Regions from separate parts of the Frigoribacterium sp. PvP032 genome, predicted to be linked through region 1. Evidence: predicted binding sites of a transcription regulator. Region 1 holds the regulator's gene; the other holds the start of a gene.
What was found. The regulator LexA, encoded in region 1, represses DNA repair genes until DNA is damaged. The targets are predictions, from matches to a motif close to TCGAACANNTGTTCGA.
Positions count from the first base shown of each region.

Region 2: a site for LexA is predicted at 5,353-5,368, ahead of JOE35_RS08175 (DNA polymerase III subunit alpha). Genes of this name have one in related genera too.

Region 1 is NZ_JAFIBM010000001.1:2,404,225-2,411,979, forward strand. Features, by position in the region: gene hisH (imidazole glycerol phosphate synthase subunit HisH) at 1-504, opposite strand, end outside; gene hisB (imidazoleglycerol-phosphate dehydratase HisB) at 501-1,115, opposite strand; gene JOE35_RS11040 (histidinol-phosphate transaminase) at 1,112-2,197, opposite strand; gene JOE35_RS11045 (LysM peptidoglycan-binding domain-containing protein) at 2,301-2,696, opposite strand; gene lexA (transcriptional repressor LexA) at 2,949-3,635, shown strand; gene hflX (GTPase HflX) at 3,711-5,264, opposite strand; gene JOE35_RS11060 (class I SAM-dependent methyltransferase) at 5,346-5,957, shown strand; gene dapF (diaminopimelate epimerase) at 5,954-6,832, opposite strand; gene miaA (tRNA (adenosine(37)-N6)-dimethylallyltransferase MiaA) at 6,829-7,755, opposite strand, start outside.
Region 2 is NZ_JAFIBM010000001.1:1,774,827-1,782,581, reverse strand. Features, by position in the region: gene pnuC (nicotinamide riboside transporter PnuC) at 1-468, shown strand, start outside; gene JOE35_RS08190 (glycoside hydrolase family 15 protein) at 476-2,344, shown strand; gene JOE35_RS08185 (glucose-6-phosphate dehydrogenase) at 2,409-3,773, opposite strand; gene JOE35_RS08180 (aromatic acid exporter family protein) at 3,954-5,270, opposite strand; gene JOE35_RS08175 (DNA polymerase III subunit alpha) at 5,417-7,755, shown strand, end outside.

The DNA of each region.
Region 1 (7,755 bases):
GACGTGGGGCTCGGGGAACGGCCGGATGACGTCGAGCGTCCAGGCCTGCGCCGCGAACGAGTGCACGAAGTAGAAGCGCTCGTCGCGCACGCCGTCGAAGAGCACGCTGCCCTCGGGGGCGTCGACGAGGTTCCAGCCCATGTGCGGCAGGACGTCGGCCTTGAGCTCGTCGACGACGCCGGGCCACTCGCCGAGTCCGCCGGTCGTCGCGCCGCGCTCGACCCCGCCCTCGAAGAAGACCTGCATGCCGACGCAGATGCCCATCACGGGTCGGCCGCCGGCGAGGCGCCGGTCGATCATCTCGCCGCCACGGACGGACTGCAGCTGGCTCATCACGGCGCCGAACGCCCCGACGCCGGGGACGAAGAGACCGTCTGCCGCCTGCACCCTGGCGCGATCGCGGGTGAGCTCGACGTCGGCGCCCGCGAGCTCGAGGGCCTTGACTGCGGAGTGCACGTTGCCGCTGCCGTAGTCGAGGACGGCCACCGTGGGACGGACCGTCACAGTGCGCCCTTCGTGGACGGCACCCCGGTCACCCTGGCGTCGGGCTGGACGGCCTGGCGCAGCGCGCGGGCGAGCGCCTTGAACTCGGCCTCGGCGATGTGGTGCGGGTCCCGGCCGCCGAGCACCCGCACGTGGACGGTGATGCCGGCGTGGAACGTGATCGCCTCGAAGACGTGACGGACCATCGAGCCCGTGAAGTGCCCGCCGATGAGGTGGTACTCGAAGCCCTCCGGCTCACCGGTGTGGACGAGGTAGGGACGACCGGACACGTCGACGACGGCCTGGACCAGCGCCTCGTCGAGGGGCACCAGGGCGTCTCCGTAACGGGAGATGCCGGCCTTGTCGCCCAGCGCCTCCTTCAGGGCACCGCCGAGCACGATGCCGACGTCCTCCACCGTGTGGTGGACGTCGATGTGGGTGTCGCCCGAGGCGGACACGTCGAGGTCGATCAGCGAGTGCTTCGACAGGGCCGTCAGGAGGTGGTCGAAGAACGGCACGGACGTGTCGATCGACGAGCGCCCCGTCCCGTCGAGGTCGAGGGACAGCTGGATGCGCGACTCGCTCGTCTCACGGGACGAGGAGGCGGTGCGGGCGCGAGGCTGATCGGTCACGAGGAGAGCCTAATGTCGCGCAGGGCGTCGAGGAACGCGGTCGTCTCGGCCTCGGTGCCGGCGCTCACCCGGAGGTGGCCCTCGATGCCGAGGTCGCGCACGATGACGCCCCGGGCGAGGAGGCGGCGGAACACGTCGGCCGGGTCGTCCACGCCGCCGAAGAGCACGAAGTTCGACCAGGTCCGCCAGGGGATGTAGCCGAGCTCGGTGAGGACGCGCACGATGCGGTCACGCTGCTCCTTGATGTCGTCGACCATGGCCAGCATCTCGTCGGCGTGCGCGAGCGCCGCCACGGCCGCCGCCTGCGTGAGGGATGACAGGTGGTACGGGAGGCGCACCAGCCGGAGGGCGTCGACCACGGCGGGGTGCGCGGCCATGTAGCCCACCCGCGCCCCGGCGAAGGCGAACGCCTTGCTCATGGTGCGCGACACGATGAGGCGCTCCCGGCCCTCGAGCAGCGTGAGCGCCGTGGGCTGGCCGGCCGGCATGAACTCGGCGTACGCCTCGTCGACGAAGACCATGCCGTCGGTCGCGTCGTAGGCGGCCCGCACCGTCTCGAGGTCGAGCGGCGTGCCGGTCGGGTTGTTGGGCCCGCAGAAGAAGACGACGTCCGGCCGAAGACGCTCGATCTCGGCCACGGCCGTCTCGGGCGAGATGGTGAAGCCCTCGTCCCGGGCGCCCTCGAGCCACGTGCTGCCGGTGCCCGCCGCGATGATCGAGTGCATCGAGTACGTGGGCGGGAAGCCCAGCACGGACCGGCCCGGACCGCCGAATGCCTGCAGGATCTGCTGGATGACCTCGTTCGAGCCGTTGGCGGCCCAGATGTGGTCGCGGCTGAGGCCGTGCCCGAGGTAGCCCGCCAGCGAGTCGCGCAGGATCGAGAACTCGCGGTCGGGGTAACGGTTCACGTCGACCAGGGCCGCACCGACCGCCTCGAGGATGTCTGCGGCGACGTCGGCGGGGACGGGGTGGGTGTTCTCGTTGACGTTGAGGGCTACGGGCACCCGCTCTTGGGGAGCGCCGTAGGGCGACAGACCCTTGAGGTCGTCGCGGATGGGCAGGTCGGCGAGGCTGAAGGACACGACCCCATGGTAGGCGGCGAGCGGAGAGCCGACCTCACCGTGGCCTCTTCGTATGAGGCCAGGCCTGGCCCGGTCAGCCCCCGTCAGGTCAGCCCCGGTCAGGTCAGCGGCTGTACTTCTCGGGCACGGCCAGGGTCTGCCCCGCGGCCACCTCGGCGCTCGGCAGGTTGTTCAGCCGGACCAGGTCGCTGACGACGTCGCGAGGGTCTTTGGTGGGGGCGATCTCGCTCGCGACCTGCCAGAGCGACTCGCCGCCCTCGACGGTGACCTGGGCGAAGGACACGTCGGCGGCCTGGTCGGACGCGACGGCACCCGGGCCGAGGAGGAGGCCGGCGGCGACGATGCCGGTCGCGCCGAGCGCGACCGCAGCGCCGACGACCCGACGGCCTCGACGCGTGATGCGGAGGCGGGTGCGGGTGGCGGCGTTGCCGACGGTGCCGCGGCGGACGGTGCTGCTGCTGCTGACGGTGCTGACGGTGCTGATGCTGGTGGCGCTCATGGGGTGGTTCCTTTCACCGCGAGAGTTGGTCGTACGAGTTCGTGCCCGGCACTCGGCCGGGAATGCCGGACACGAAGACGTGTACCGAACATATCTTCGATCCGGCCCGACGGCAACCACTTTCTTCGAACACCGGGCCGAGGAATGCGCGACACACTCGAACATGTGTTTCGCCAAGGGGCCGTGATCCGATAGGTTCCAGTCGGTGGTGCGAGTACACCAGCGACCACCGACATCGACGGCAGGAGAGACATGACCGACCGGCACAGCGCCACGGCGACCGCCCCGGCGACGCCCCCGCGCAAGGCGCTCACGGCCAAGCAGGAGTCGATCCTGGCCGCCATCCAGGCGAACATCGCCCAGAGCGGCTACCCGCCGAGCATGCGCGAGATCGGCGACGCCGTCGGGCTCAAGTCGTTGTCGAGCGTCACCCACCAGCTGAACCAGCTCGAGCTGGCCGGCCGCATCCGCCGCGACCCGAACCGTCCGCGTGCGCTCGAGGTCCTCGGCGACCCGGCCCCCGTGGCGCCGGTGACGAGCATCCTCTCGACCAGCGACGACGGCGACACGGCCCACGTGCCGATGGTCGGGCGGATCGCGGCCGGCATCCCCATCACCGCCGAGCAGCAGGTCGAGGACGTCATGCCGCTCCCCCGCCAGCTCGTCGGCAAGGGCGAGCTGTTCATGCTCCGCGTGGTCGGCGAGTCGATGATCGACGCGGCGATCTGCGACGGCGACTGGGTGGTCGTCCGCCAGCAGCAGAACGCCGAGAACGGCGACATCGTCGCGGCCATGCTCGACGACGAGGCCACGGTGAAGGTCTTCCGTCAGCGCGACGGCCACACCTGGCTGCTGCCCCGCAACAGCGCCTTCGAGCCGATCGTCGGCGACCACGCGCAGATCCTCGGCAAGGTCGTGGCGGTGCTGCGCTCGGTCTGACGCGGCCTCGGGAACGACGAAGCGCCTCCTGCCCTGACGGGTCGGAGGCGCTTCGTCGTGAGGAGAGCGAACGGCTCAGGAGGCGGCGGTCTCCGCCGTCTCGGCCTGCACGAACGGCGAGAGCGCCGCTACGTCGCTCGGGTACACACGGGCGTGGACCCGGGTGCCCTGCTCGTCGTAGTCGGTCGTCAGGACCCGCCCGGAGTCGTGCAGGTGCGAGACCACGTCGCCGCGGTCGTACGGCACGAGCAGGTCGAGCTCGACCTCGGGCTCCGGCAGCAGCCCCGCGAGCTTCGCGAGGAGCTCGTCGATGCCCTCGCCCGTGCGCGCGGAGACGAAGACGGCCGTCGGCTCGAGGCCCTGCAGCACCAGCCGCTGGTCGGCGTCGACGAGGTCGCTCTTGTTGAAGACGACGACCTCGGGGATGTCGCGCCCGTCGACCTCGCCGATCACGTCGCGCACCGTCGCCAGCTGCGCGGCCGGGTCGGGGTGCGACCCGTCGACCACGTGCACGATGACGTCGGAGCCCGCGACCTCCTCGAGCGTTGAGCGGAACGCCTCGACGAGCTGGTGCGGCAGGTTGCGGACGAAGCCCACGGTGTCGGCGTAGGTGAACGGACGACCGTCGGTCGTGGCGCTCTTGCGGACCGTCGCGTCGAGGGTCGCGAACAGTGCGTTCTCGACCAGGACGCCAGCGCTCGTGAGCCGGTTGAGCAAGCTCGACTTGCCCGCGTTCGTGTAGCCGGCGATGGCCACGGACGGGACCTCGTTGCGGTCGCGGTTCGCGCGCTTGGCGTCCCGCGCCGGCTTCATCTCCTTGATCTGGCGTCGGAGGCGGGCCATGCGCGTGTGGATGCGGCGACGGTCGAGCTCGATCTTCGTCTCGCCGGGGCCCCTGCTGCCCATGCCGGCACCGGCGCCGCCGACCTGGCCACCGGCCTGGCGGGACATCGAGTCGCCCCAGCCGCGGAGGCGCGGCAGCAGGTACTCGAGCTGGGCGAGCTCGACCTGCGCCTTGCCCTCGCGGCTCTTGGCGTGCTGGCTGAAGATGTCCAGGATCACGGCCGTGCGGTCGATCACCTTGACCTTGACCACGTCCTCCAGCGCTCGCCGCTGGCTCGGTGCGAGCTCGGTGTCCGCGATCACCGTGTCCGCGCCGAGGGCGGCCACGGTCTGGCGCAGCTCCTCGGCCTTGCCCTTGCCGAGGTAGGTGCTCGGGTCGGGGTTCGGCCGGCGCTGCAGCAGGCCGTCGAGCACCGAGGCACCTGCGGTCTCGGCCAGCGCGGCCAGCTCGCGCAGCGAGTTCTCGGCGTCGGAGAGCGAACCCTGGGACCAGACGCCGATCAGGACGACGTTCTCGAGGCGGAGCTGTCGGTACTCGACCTCGGTGACGTCCTCCAGCTCGGTCGAGAGACCGGCCACGCGGCGGAGCGCGGCCCGGTCTTCGCGGTCGTACTGGTCGCCGTCGCCGGAGCCGTCGAGGGAACGGGTCTGGATCGCCTGGGCAGGCGAGAAGATCGTGTAGGCGGACGCCCGCGACGCCGCACGCTCGAGGACCCGAGCCACGACGTCGTCGCCGTGCTGTCCGTTGCGCTCGTCGTCGAGCGGGGTCGTGGGGGTGTCTGTCATCGAAGTGATACTAGCCCTCCGGAGGGGGTCGAGCCTGGGCCGTCACGGGCCAGGCAGCTGATGTTCGGTAGGTTGTCGTCCATGGCCAGCGACCACTACTTCTCCCCGAACCCGGAGAGCGAGCTGCGTCGGCGGACGATCACGGCGACCCTCGCGGGGCGAGAGCTGACGCTCACGACGGCGTCGGGTGTCTTCAGCCCCGAACGGGTCGACCCGGGCACGGCCGTCCTGTTGGCCGGTGCACCGCAGCCGCCCGCGACGGGCGACCTGCTGGACGTCGGGTGCGGGTGGGGCCCCATCACACTGAGCCTCGCGTTGTCGTCACCCGACGCGACGGTGTGGGCCGTCGACGTGAACGAGAGGGTCCTCGACCTCGTCCGTGAGAACGCACGGGCCGCGGGCCTCGTCAACGTCAACGCCGTGACGCCCGACGGTGTTCCCGACGACGTCGTGTTCGCGTCGATCTGGTCGAACCCGCCCATCAGGGTCGGAAAGGAGGTGCTGCACGGCCTCCTGGAGACCTGGCTGCCGCGCCTGCAGCCGGGCTCCGACGCGTGGCTCGTCGTCCAGAAGAACCTCGGCGCCGACTCGCTGCAGGCGTGGATGAACGCGACCATGGCGGACGTCGTCCGGGTGGAGCGCTCGTCGACCAGCAAGGGCTACCGCGTGCTGCGGGCCCGGCGCGCCTCCTAGAGGGTCAGCGCTCCGCTGAAGACCAGCTCGGCCGGGCCGCTGAGCGACACGTGGTCGCCGTCGGCCCCCGGGGCCACGTGCACCCCGAGCACGCCGCCCGGGACCTCGACCGCCCAGTCGTCGGGGGCCCCGGCGCCGGCCCAGTGCCTCACGGCGAGGGCTGCGGCTGCGGCTCCCGTTCCGCACGAGAGCGTCTCTCCGCTGCCGCGCTCGTGGACGCGCATGCGGATGTGCCCCGTGCCGTCGATGACGAGGGGGTCGGACGGAACGACGAACTCGACGTTGGCGCCCTCGGCGGGCGCCGGGTCGAGCAGTGGCACCCACGAGAGGTCGAGCCCGTCGAGCTCGTCGTCGGAGGCGAGGGCGACGACCACGTGCGGGTTGCCGACCGAGAGCGAGAGACCCGGGCGTGCCGCGTGCAGCTCTCGGGCACGGACCGTCGGCTCGTCGTCCCCCAGCGTCCAGGTGCCGAGGTCGACCCGGAAGCCCGAGCCGTCACGACGGACCGTGCGCACGCCGGCGCGCGTGCCGATGGTGAGGGCCTCGCCGACGGGGAGGTCGACCAGGCCGCGCTCGACCAGGTAACGCGCGAAGACACGGACACCGTTGCCGCACATCTCGGCCAGGCTGCCGTCGGCGTTGTGGTAATCCATGAACCACTCGGCCGCGGGGTCGCTCGCCAACGCTGCGGCGCCGGCGGGGAGGGCGGACGAGCGGACGGCTCTGATGACCCCGTCGGCGCCCACGCCGAACCGCCGGTCGGTCAGGGCGCGGATGGCGACCCCGTCGAGGTCGGTCTCGCCGTCGGCGTCGGTGAACAACACGAAGTCGTTCCCGGTGCCCTGTCCCTTGGTGAACTGGAGCGTCGTGGTCACGCGAGGAGTCTAGCGAGGGCCCGCTCGACGGCCGCCGGGTCGCCGGTGGTCGACCAGTCGACGTCCGGGTACCGCTTGAACCAGCTCACCTGGCGGCGGGCGTAGCGACGCGTGAGCGCCTGCGTCTCGTCGATCGCCGCCTCCTCGTCCATGTCGCCCCGGAGCTGCGCAGCAGCCTGGGCGTAGCCGATGGCCCGGGAGGCGGTGATCCCGTCGGCGAGGCCGAGCGGCAGCAGGCCCCGCACCTCGTCGACCAGGCCGTCGGCCCACATGCCGCGGACCCTGGCGTCGAGGCGCTCGACGAGGACCGGGCGCTCCTCGGCGATGCCGACGACCGAGGAAGGGCGCCAGCGCTCAGCCTCGTCGGGCAGGGCGGCGGAGAAGGGCTCTCCCGTGATCTCGCCGACCTCGAGGGCGCGCACCAGGCGTCGGGCGTTGTGGGGCCCGATCCGCTCGGCCGCGACCGGGTCGGTCCGGGCGAGCAGCTCGTGCAGCGCACCAGGGCCGCCGCGCTCGGCCAGGCGCTCGAAGCGCTGCCGCACGACGGCGTCCGTGCCGGGGAACCGGAAGTCGAACAGGACGCTCGAGACGTAGAGCCCCGACCCGCCCACGAGCAGGGGGACCGCCCCGCGAGCCGACACGTCGTCGATGACGGCCCGGGCGCGCGACTGGTACCACTCGACGCTGGCCTCGGTCGTGACCTCGAGCTCGTCGAAGAGGTGGTGCGGCACGTCGCGCCGCTCAGACACGGGCACCTTGGCAGTGCCGATGTCCATCCCGCGGTAGAGCTGCATCGCGTCGGCGTTGACGATCTCGGCCGGTCGACCGGCGTCACGGAGGCGCTCGGCCAGGTCGAGGGCGAAGGCGGACTTGCCCGTCCCGGTGGAGCCCACGACGGCGGTCAGGCCGCCGCGCACCGCTTC
Region 2 (7,755 bases), 630 kb from region 1:
GGCCAGGCAGGGCGTCAGGTGATGTTCATCGCGGTCTCCATCTGGGGCTGGTACCGCTGGAGCCGCTCCCGCGACGGAGGCGCGAGCTCACCTGTCGAGCCCCGCTGGGCGGGCGGCAAGAACCGTGTCGTGCTCGTCGTGGCCCTGTTCGGCGGCACCGCCGTCCTCACCCCTGTCTTCAGCGCCCTGGGCTCGTACGAGCCTGTGTGGGCCGATGCCTGGATCTTCACGGGCTCCCTGCTCGCCACCTGGGGCATGGCCAAGGGCTGGGTCGAGTTCTGGCTGATCTGGGTCGCCGTCGACCTCGTCGGCACGCCCCTGCTCTTCAGCGCCGGCTACTACGCCTCTGGCCTCATGTACGTCTTCTACGGCGCCTTCACCCTGGTCGGCTTCTTCGTGTGGGCGCGCACGCGCCGCGACAAGCCGCAGGTCGAGACCCTCTGGCCGGATCCGACGCTGCAGCGCTGACCCGACGCTGCAGCGCCGACACGACGCCGGGCTCGACCGAAGGCGTCGCTGGCAGGATGAGCCCATGCCCCTGGCCATCGAGAACTACGCGCTCATCGGCGATCTGCACACCGGCTGCCTCGTGGGCACCGACGGCAGCATCGACTGGCTCTGCCTGCCCCGCTTCGACTCGGCCTCCACCTTCGGCGCCCTGCTCGGCGACCACGACGCCGGACGCTGGCTCGTCGCCCCCCGCGACGCCGGGTCGACGTCGACCCGGCGCTACGTCGACGGCACATTCGTGCTCGTCACGACCTGGACGACGCCGACCGGGGTGGTCGAGGTCACGGATCTGATGCCGTACGGCGACCGTCGGGCCGACGTGGTCCGTCGGGTCACCGGCGTCTCCGGGTCGGTCAGGATGCACGTCGACCTAGCGATCCGCTTCGGCTACGGCACCGCCGTCCCGTGGGTGCGCCAGGTGCCGGAGGCCGACGGCACCGCCCTCGTCGCCACGGCAGGACCCGATGCCGTCGTCGTCCGCGGACCCCGTCTCACCGCGACCGACCACACGCACGAGACGGAGTTCGAGGTCGCCGCCGACGAGACCGTCGACCTCAGCCTCACCTGGTACCCCTCGCACCGGGAGCCGCCCACAGCGATCGACGTGACGGCCCGGATCGACGAGACGATCGCGTGGTGGCAGGCGTGGGCCGCCAGGTGCACGGTCCCCGGGGTGTACGAACGCGAGGTGCACCGGTCGCTGCTCATCCTCCGCGCGCTCACGAACGAGGACACCGGCGGCATCGTGGCGGCCGCGACGACGAGCCTGCCAGAGCAGTTCGGCGGCTCCCGCAACTGGGACTACCGCTACGTGTGGCTGCGCGACGCCTCCATGACGCTGCAGGCCCTCATCCTGCACGGCTACGCCGAGGAGGCCGACCGGTGGCGCGGCTGGCTGCTGCGAGCCATCGCCGGCGATCCCGCCGACGTGCAGATCATGTACGGCCTGGCCGGCGAGCGCTACCTGCACGAGAGCGAGCTCGGCCAGCTGCCGGGCTACGGAGGCGCCTCCCCCGTCCGCATCGGCAACGCCGCCTACAAGCAGTACCAGGGCGACATCTTCGGCGAGGTCATGGTCGCCCTGCACGAGGCACGCCTGCTCGGCGTCGAGGAGACCGAGTACTCCTGGCCGCTCCAGCGCGCCCTCATGCAGTACGTCGAGGACAACTGGACCCGCCCGGACAACGGCATCTGGGAGATCCGCGGCGAGCTGCAGCACTTCACGCACTCCCGCGTCATGATCTGGGCGGCCCTCGACCGGGCGATCCAGGGCATCGAGCAGTTCGCCCTCGACGGCCCCGTCGACCGGTGGCGGGCGCTCCGCGACGAGGTGCGGACCGAGATCGAGGCGAAGGGCTGGGACGCCGGCCGGGGCACCTTCACGCAGTACTACGGCACGTCCGAGGTCGACGCCTCGCTGCTGCAGCTCGCGCAGGTCGGGTTCGTCGCCGCTGACGACCCGCGCATGCTCGGCACCGTCGCGGCCATCGAGGCGGACCTGCTGCACGACGGCCTGCTGCGGCGCTACCGCACCGAGAGCGGCGTGGACGGGCTCAGCGGGGCCGAGAACCCGTTCCTCACCTGCTCGTTCTGGCTGGCCGAGCAGTACGCCGCGTCTGGCCGGGTCGACGACGCCGTGGCCCTGATGGACCGCCTGGTCGGCTACTGCAACGACGTCGGCATGCTGTCGGAGGAGATCGAGGTCGCCACCGGTCGCCACGTCGGGAACACCCCTCAGGCGCTCTCGCACCTGGCCCTCGTCCGCGCCGCCGACGCCATCGCGAAGGCGCAGAAGGCGCAGGAGGCCCAGGCCGTGGCTCGGGCCGCCGCCTGAGACGGCGACGGCCGCCCTGCTCGGTGAGCAGGGCGGCCGTCGGCACGAGGAGGAGCGTCGAGGCTCAGGCGGGCCAGTCCGACGGGCCGGTCGAGCCGGCCGCGTAGGTGTCGAGCGGCACGTCGCCGGCCTTCCAGGAGTCGATCACGGGGGCGACGATCGCCCAGCAGCGCTCCGCGACGTCGCCGCGGATGGACAGCGTGGGGTCGTCGTGGAAGATGCCGCTGAGGACCTCGCCGTAGGGGGTCAGCTCGGGCTTGCCGAGCGTGACCGACATCGTCGACTTCTCGAGGTCGAAGGGGTTGCCCGACCCGTTGGTCGTGACGCCGAGCTCCATCGTCTCGGGGCTGATCTCGATCCGCAGCGTGTCGGGGGTCGAGGCGCCGTTCAGGCCCTCGGGAAGCGCAGGCACCGGCTTGAAGGTGATCAGCACCTCCTTGCGGATCTTCGTCATGCCCTTGCCCGAGCGCAGGATGAACGGCACGCCGGCCCAGCGGCGCGTCTTCACCTCGAACTCGACCTCGGCCAGCGTCTCGGTCTGGCGGTCGACGTCGACGCCGTCCTCGTCGGCGTAGGCAGGCACCTCCTTGCCGTCGATCGTGCCGGCGGCGTACTGCGCGCGACGGCTCGACGCGACGGGGTCGCCGCCCTTGACCCAGGTGGCACGCAGCACGCGCGCGATCTCGCTGCGGAGCTCGACCGAGTCGATGCTCGACGGGGCGTCCATCGCGATGACGGCGAGCACCTGCAGCAGGTGGCTCTGGATCATGTCGATCAGGGCGCCGGCCTTGTCGTAGTACTGCGCGCGGCCCTCGAGGCCGAGGACCTCGTCGTAGAAGATCTCGACCTTCTCGATGTTCTCGCTGTTCCAGACCGGCTCGAACAGGCGGTTGGCGAAGCGCAGGCCGATCATGTTCAGCACGGTCGCGCGGCCGAGGAAGTGGTCGGTGCGGTGGATGCGCTCCTCCGGCACGATCTTGAGCAGCTCGGCGTTGAGCTCGCGGGCGCTCGCCTCGTCGGAGCCGAAGGGCTTCTCGAGGGCGAGGCGGAGACCGTCGGGCAGGTCGATCTCGGCGAGCGCCTGGATCACCTTGGTGCTGATGGCCGGGGGCAGCGCGAAGTACATGACGGGCGTGCCCTCGGACGCCTCGAAGAGGGCCTTCAGGTGCTCGACGGTGGTCGGGTCGCCCTGGATGTACTGGCTGGAGGCCAGCGTCTTCTTCGCGAGGTCGCTGCCGGCGTCGCCGTTGAAGGCGGTCTTGACGACGTCGTCCCATTCTTCGGGGCTGCGCTCGCTGCGGCCGGTGCCGATCAGCTGCACGTCGACGCCGCGGTCGCTCTTGAGGAGGCTGGCGAGGCCGGGGAGGAGGAGACGCTCGGTGAGGTCTCCCGAGGCTCCGAGGATGATGAGGGTGGTGGTGTCTGTCACAGGTACGGCTTCCGTGAGGGCGGCGACGGGTCGCCGCTCGGTGTGTGAGGGGTACGGGCTGCCGGGCCGGGGCGGGGTCGTGACACGCCGCAGGGGCGCTCGCGAGACCGGCGCAGGGCGCGGCGGGGCGTTCGGCGACGATGCCTCCCCCACCGTACTGCGCGCGGGCCCAGGACGCCGTCAGCGTTCGCGGGGAGCGTCCTCGGCCTTGCCGTCCGCAGCAGGGCCCTGCGCCTCCTGGCGTCGCTCGCTGTCCCGCGGGGCGGTGTCGCGGGGGGCGGTGGGGTCGTCGACGGGGCCGGTGCTGGTGGTGCCGCCGACCGCGGCCTCGCCGTCGTCGGCGTCGACGTCCCCGTCGTGGTCGAGGTCGCCGACGGCCTCGTCGTCGGGTCGCGGCGCCGTCGAGTCGTCGGGGTCGAGCGCGGCGATGATCCGCCCGAGCGAGACGGCGACGGAGACGCCGCCGCTGGTGGCGACCGTGGGCAGCTCACGGTGCGAGTCGATGGCCCGCCAGAGCTCCTCGACGTCGCGGCGGGCGGAGACGAAGGCGTCCCGGTCGTCGCCGCCGCGCCTCCTGATCACCTCGCCGACGCTGCGGACAGCGTGCGCGACGACCGGGGCGAGGTCGTCGACGATCCCGACCTGACGGCCGATGCGACGGCCGAGGATGCCGGAGACCTCGGCGAGGTCCTGCAGATGGAACCCCACCCGCTCGAAGACGACCAGGTCGGCGTACTCGGAGCCGAGGTCGCGGCGTCGCAGCAGCCAGCGGGGGTTGAGGCGGCGCGACTCGTCGGCGTACGCGACGCTGTCGCGGACGTGCCGCAGGGTGCTCGGCAGCACGGCCACGCGGCGCTCCCAGTCGTCGTCCTCGATCGGCCAGTCGGCCTCGAACACGGTGGCGACGTCGTCGGCACGGTCGGCGAGCGAGGCCTGCACCAGGCGGAGCCGCTGCTCGGCACGGCCGGTGTAGAGCGGCGGCACCAGGAGGAGGTTGACGAGCACGCCCACGGCGACGCCCACGCCGATCTGCACGACGTAGCCGGTGGAGTAGTCACCGGCGTTCGCTCCCCCGAGCAGCAGCACGAAGAGACCGGCGGTCAGCACCCAGTCGCGTCCAGCGCCGAGCCAGCGGAAGCCGGCGATGAGCGTCCCCAGGCCGACGACCAGCGCCACGGCGAGCACGCCGGGCTGCCCCTCCTGCAGGGCGAACACCGTCGTGGCGAGCAGCACGCCGATCACGAGGCCGAGGATCGTCTGCAGCCCCTGCTTGAGCGACGTCTTCACGGTCGGCCAGAGCGCCAGAACGGCCCCGAGGGGGGCGTAGTACGGGTACTCGGCGGCGACGCCGGGCACGTGGGGCGCGATCCAGTAGGCGAGGGCCGCGGCGAGCGCCCCCTTCACGGCCATCAGGAGGCGCGGCTGGGCCAGCAGCGTCCGCGTCCACCGGGAGGCGGTGCGGGCGGAGTCCTGGGCGGCGGCTCGTCGGTCGGGCATCTGACGATGATGACAGCAGGGCGCGGTCGCCGCCTGGGGCGCCGGCCGGGTCGTCGTACCCCGCCCTGGCGACGTACACTCGTCGAACACACGTTCGAACCGCCCTCGGCCGGGAGGTCGGACGAGAGAAGCACCGAGGCAGCACGATGCGTTTCACCCACCTGCACGTGGCGTCGTCGTTCAGCGCGCACTACGGCACGACGCCGCCGGCGCAGCTCGTCGAGCGGGCCGCCGCCCACGGCGCGGACGCGCTGGCGATCACCGACCGAGACGGCCTCTACGGGGCGATCCGGCACATCGGCGCCTGCCGGGCCGCGGGCATCGACCCGATCGTCGGCGTCGAGCTCGGCTGCGTCGACGACACGGCCGACGACAGCGGCCACGGCGGCGGCAGCGCCCAGGAGGCGGGGGGCGCGTCGGCCGTCAGCGGTCGCGTCGGCGGGGCCCGCACCTCCTCGTCCGCCTCTTCCGTCGACCGGATCGTCGTGCTCGCGCACGGGGCGGGCGGGGGTCGTCCGGGCGCGGGCTGGGCGGCCCTCTGCCGGCTGATCAGCGCGGCGCACGGCAGGGCGACGAGACGGGTGAGCGGCAGCGCGAACAGCGTGGCGACGATCCAGCGGTCACGGCTGCGGGCGTTCCTGCGCGGCGACGAGGGCGCCGACGCGACGGTGCTGCTCGGGCCCGACTCCGACGTGGGCCGGCTGGTGGCCGAGGGGCGGCACACGGCAGCCGCCGCGTCGCTGGCGGCGTGGGCGCGCGAGCTGCCCGGCGGCGTGGTCGTCGAGGTCGTCTGCCACCTCACCGAGCCGGGCGAGAGCCGCAGCGTGCGGCACGCGGCTCGCATGCTCGAGCTGGCCGAGCACGTCGGGGTGCCTGCCGTGCTGACCAACGCGGTGCGCTACCTCGACCCCGACGGCGCGGTCACGGCCGACGTGCTCGACTCGGCGGGGCACCTGGCGCCGCTGGGGGCGTTCACGCCGCAGCCGAACGCCCAGGCGTCGCTCAAGGAGGGCGACGAGATGCGTGCGCTGGCGACCCTCGTGGCCGACGCCTCCTCGTGCCCTCGCCGGGCTGCGGAAGAGATGCTGGCCGAGACCGAGCGGCTCGCCGACCGCTGCCGTCTCGACCCCGACGCCGACCTGCGCTGGCGTCGGCCGAAGACGCCGGAGCTGAGCGCCATCGGCGTCGACGGCGATCCCGACCAGGTGCTGTTCCGCCGGGCAGAGGCGGGCGTCACCGAGCGCTTCGGCCACGCCGACCAGGCGCTGCGCCGCACGGTCGACGAGCGGATGCGCTACGAGCTGGGGATCATCACGGGCTTCGGCTTCGCCAGCTACTTCCTCACCGTGGCCGACGTGTCGGCCCTGATGCGCGACATGCGGGTGCGGAACGCCGCACGCGGGTCGGGTGCCGGCAGCCTCGTCACCTACCTGCTGCGCATCTCGAACGTCGACCCGATCGAGCACGACCTGCTGTTCGAGCGGTTCCTCGGCAACAAGCGCGAGACGCTGCCCGACATCGACATCGACGTCGAGTCGGCCAGGCGGCACGAGATCTACCGGGCGATCTTCGACCGCTACGGCAGCAACCGGGTCACCCTCATGTCGATGCAGTCGACCTACCGGGGCCGGGGGGCGGTGCGCGACGCCGGCCAGGCCCTCGGGCTCGACGACGACCAGATCGACCTCGTCGCCAACAACGTGTGGCGCTCGAACGCCCGCGACCTGCGCACCGCGATGGCCGAGAAGCCCGAGCTGAGGGCCATCGCCGACCTCGCCCGCCAGAACGGGCAGATCGACCTGCTGGTCGACCTGACCGAGCGGCTCGACCGGCTGCCCCGGCACATCTCGATGCACCCGTGCGGGGTGATCCTCGGCGACTCCGACCTGCTCAGCACGACCCCGGTGCAGCCGAGCGGGATCGGGCTCCCGATGAGCCAGTTCGACAAGCACGACATGAACGACGCGGGGCTGCTGAAGCTCGACGTGCTCGGCGTCCGCATGCAGAGCTCGATGGCCTACGCGCTCGACGAGATCGAGCGGGTGAACGGCGCCCGCGCCGCCCTGGCCGGCGGGCTCTCCGTCGACGTCCCCTACGTCAACCGGCAGGGGCGGGTCGAGCTCGACGAGATCCCGCACGACGACGAGCCCACCTTCGAGGCGATCCGCACCACCCACACCCTCGGCATGTTCCAGATCGAGAGCCCGGGGCAGCGCGAGCTGATCGGCAAGATGCAGCCCGACCGCTACAGCGACCTGATCGCCGACATCTCGCTGTTCCGCCCCGGCCCGATGAAGGGCAACATGGTCGCGCCGTTCCTCGACACGAAGCACGGGTTCCAGCGGCCCGACTACCTGCACCCGAGCTTCGCGCCGTTCCTCGACGACAGCTACGGCGTGGTGATCTACCACGAGCACGTGCTGCGCATCCTCGAGGCGACGATGGAGGTCACCCTCGCCGAGGCCGACGAGATCCGCCGGCACAT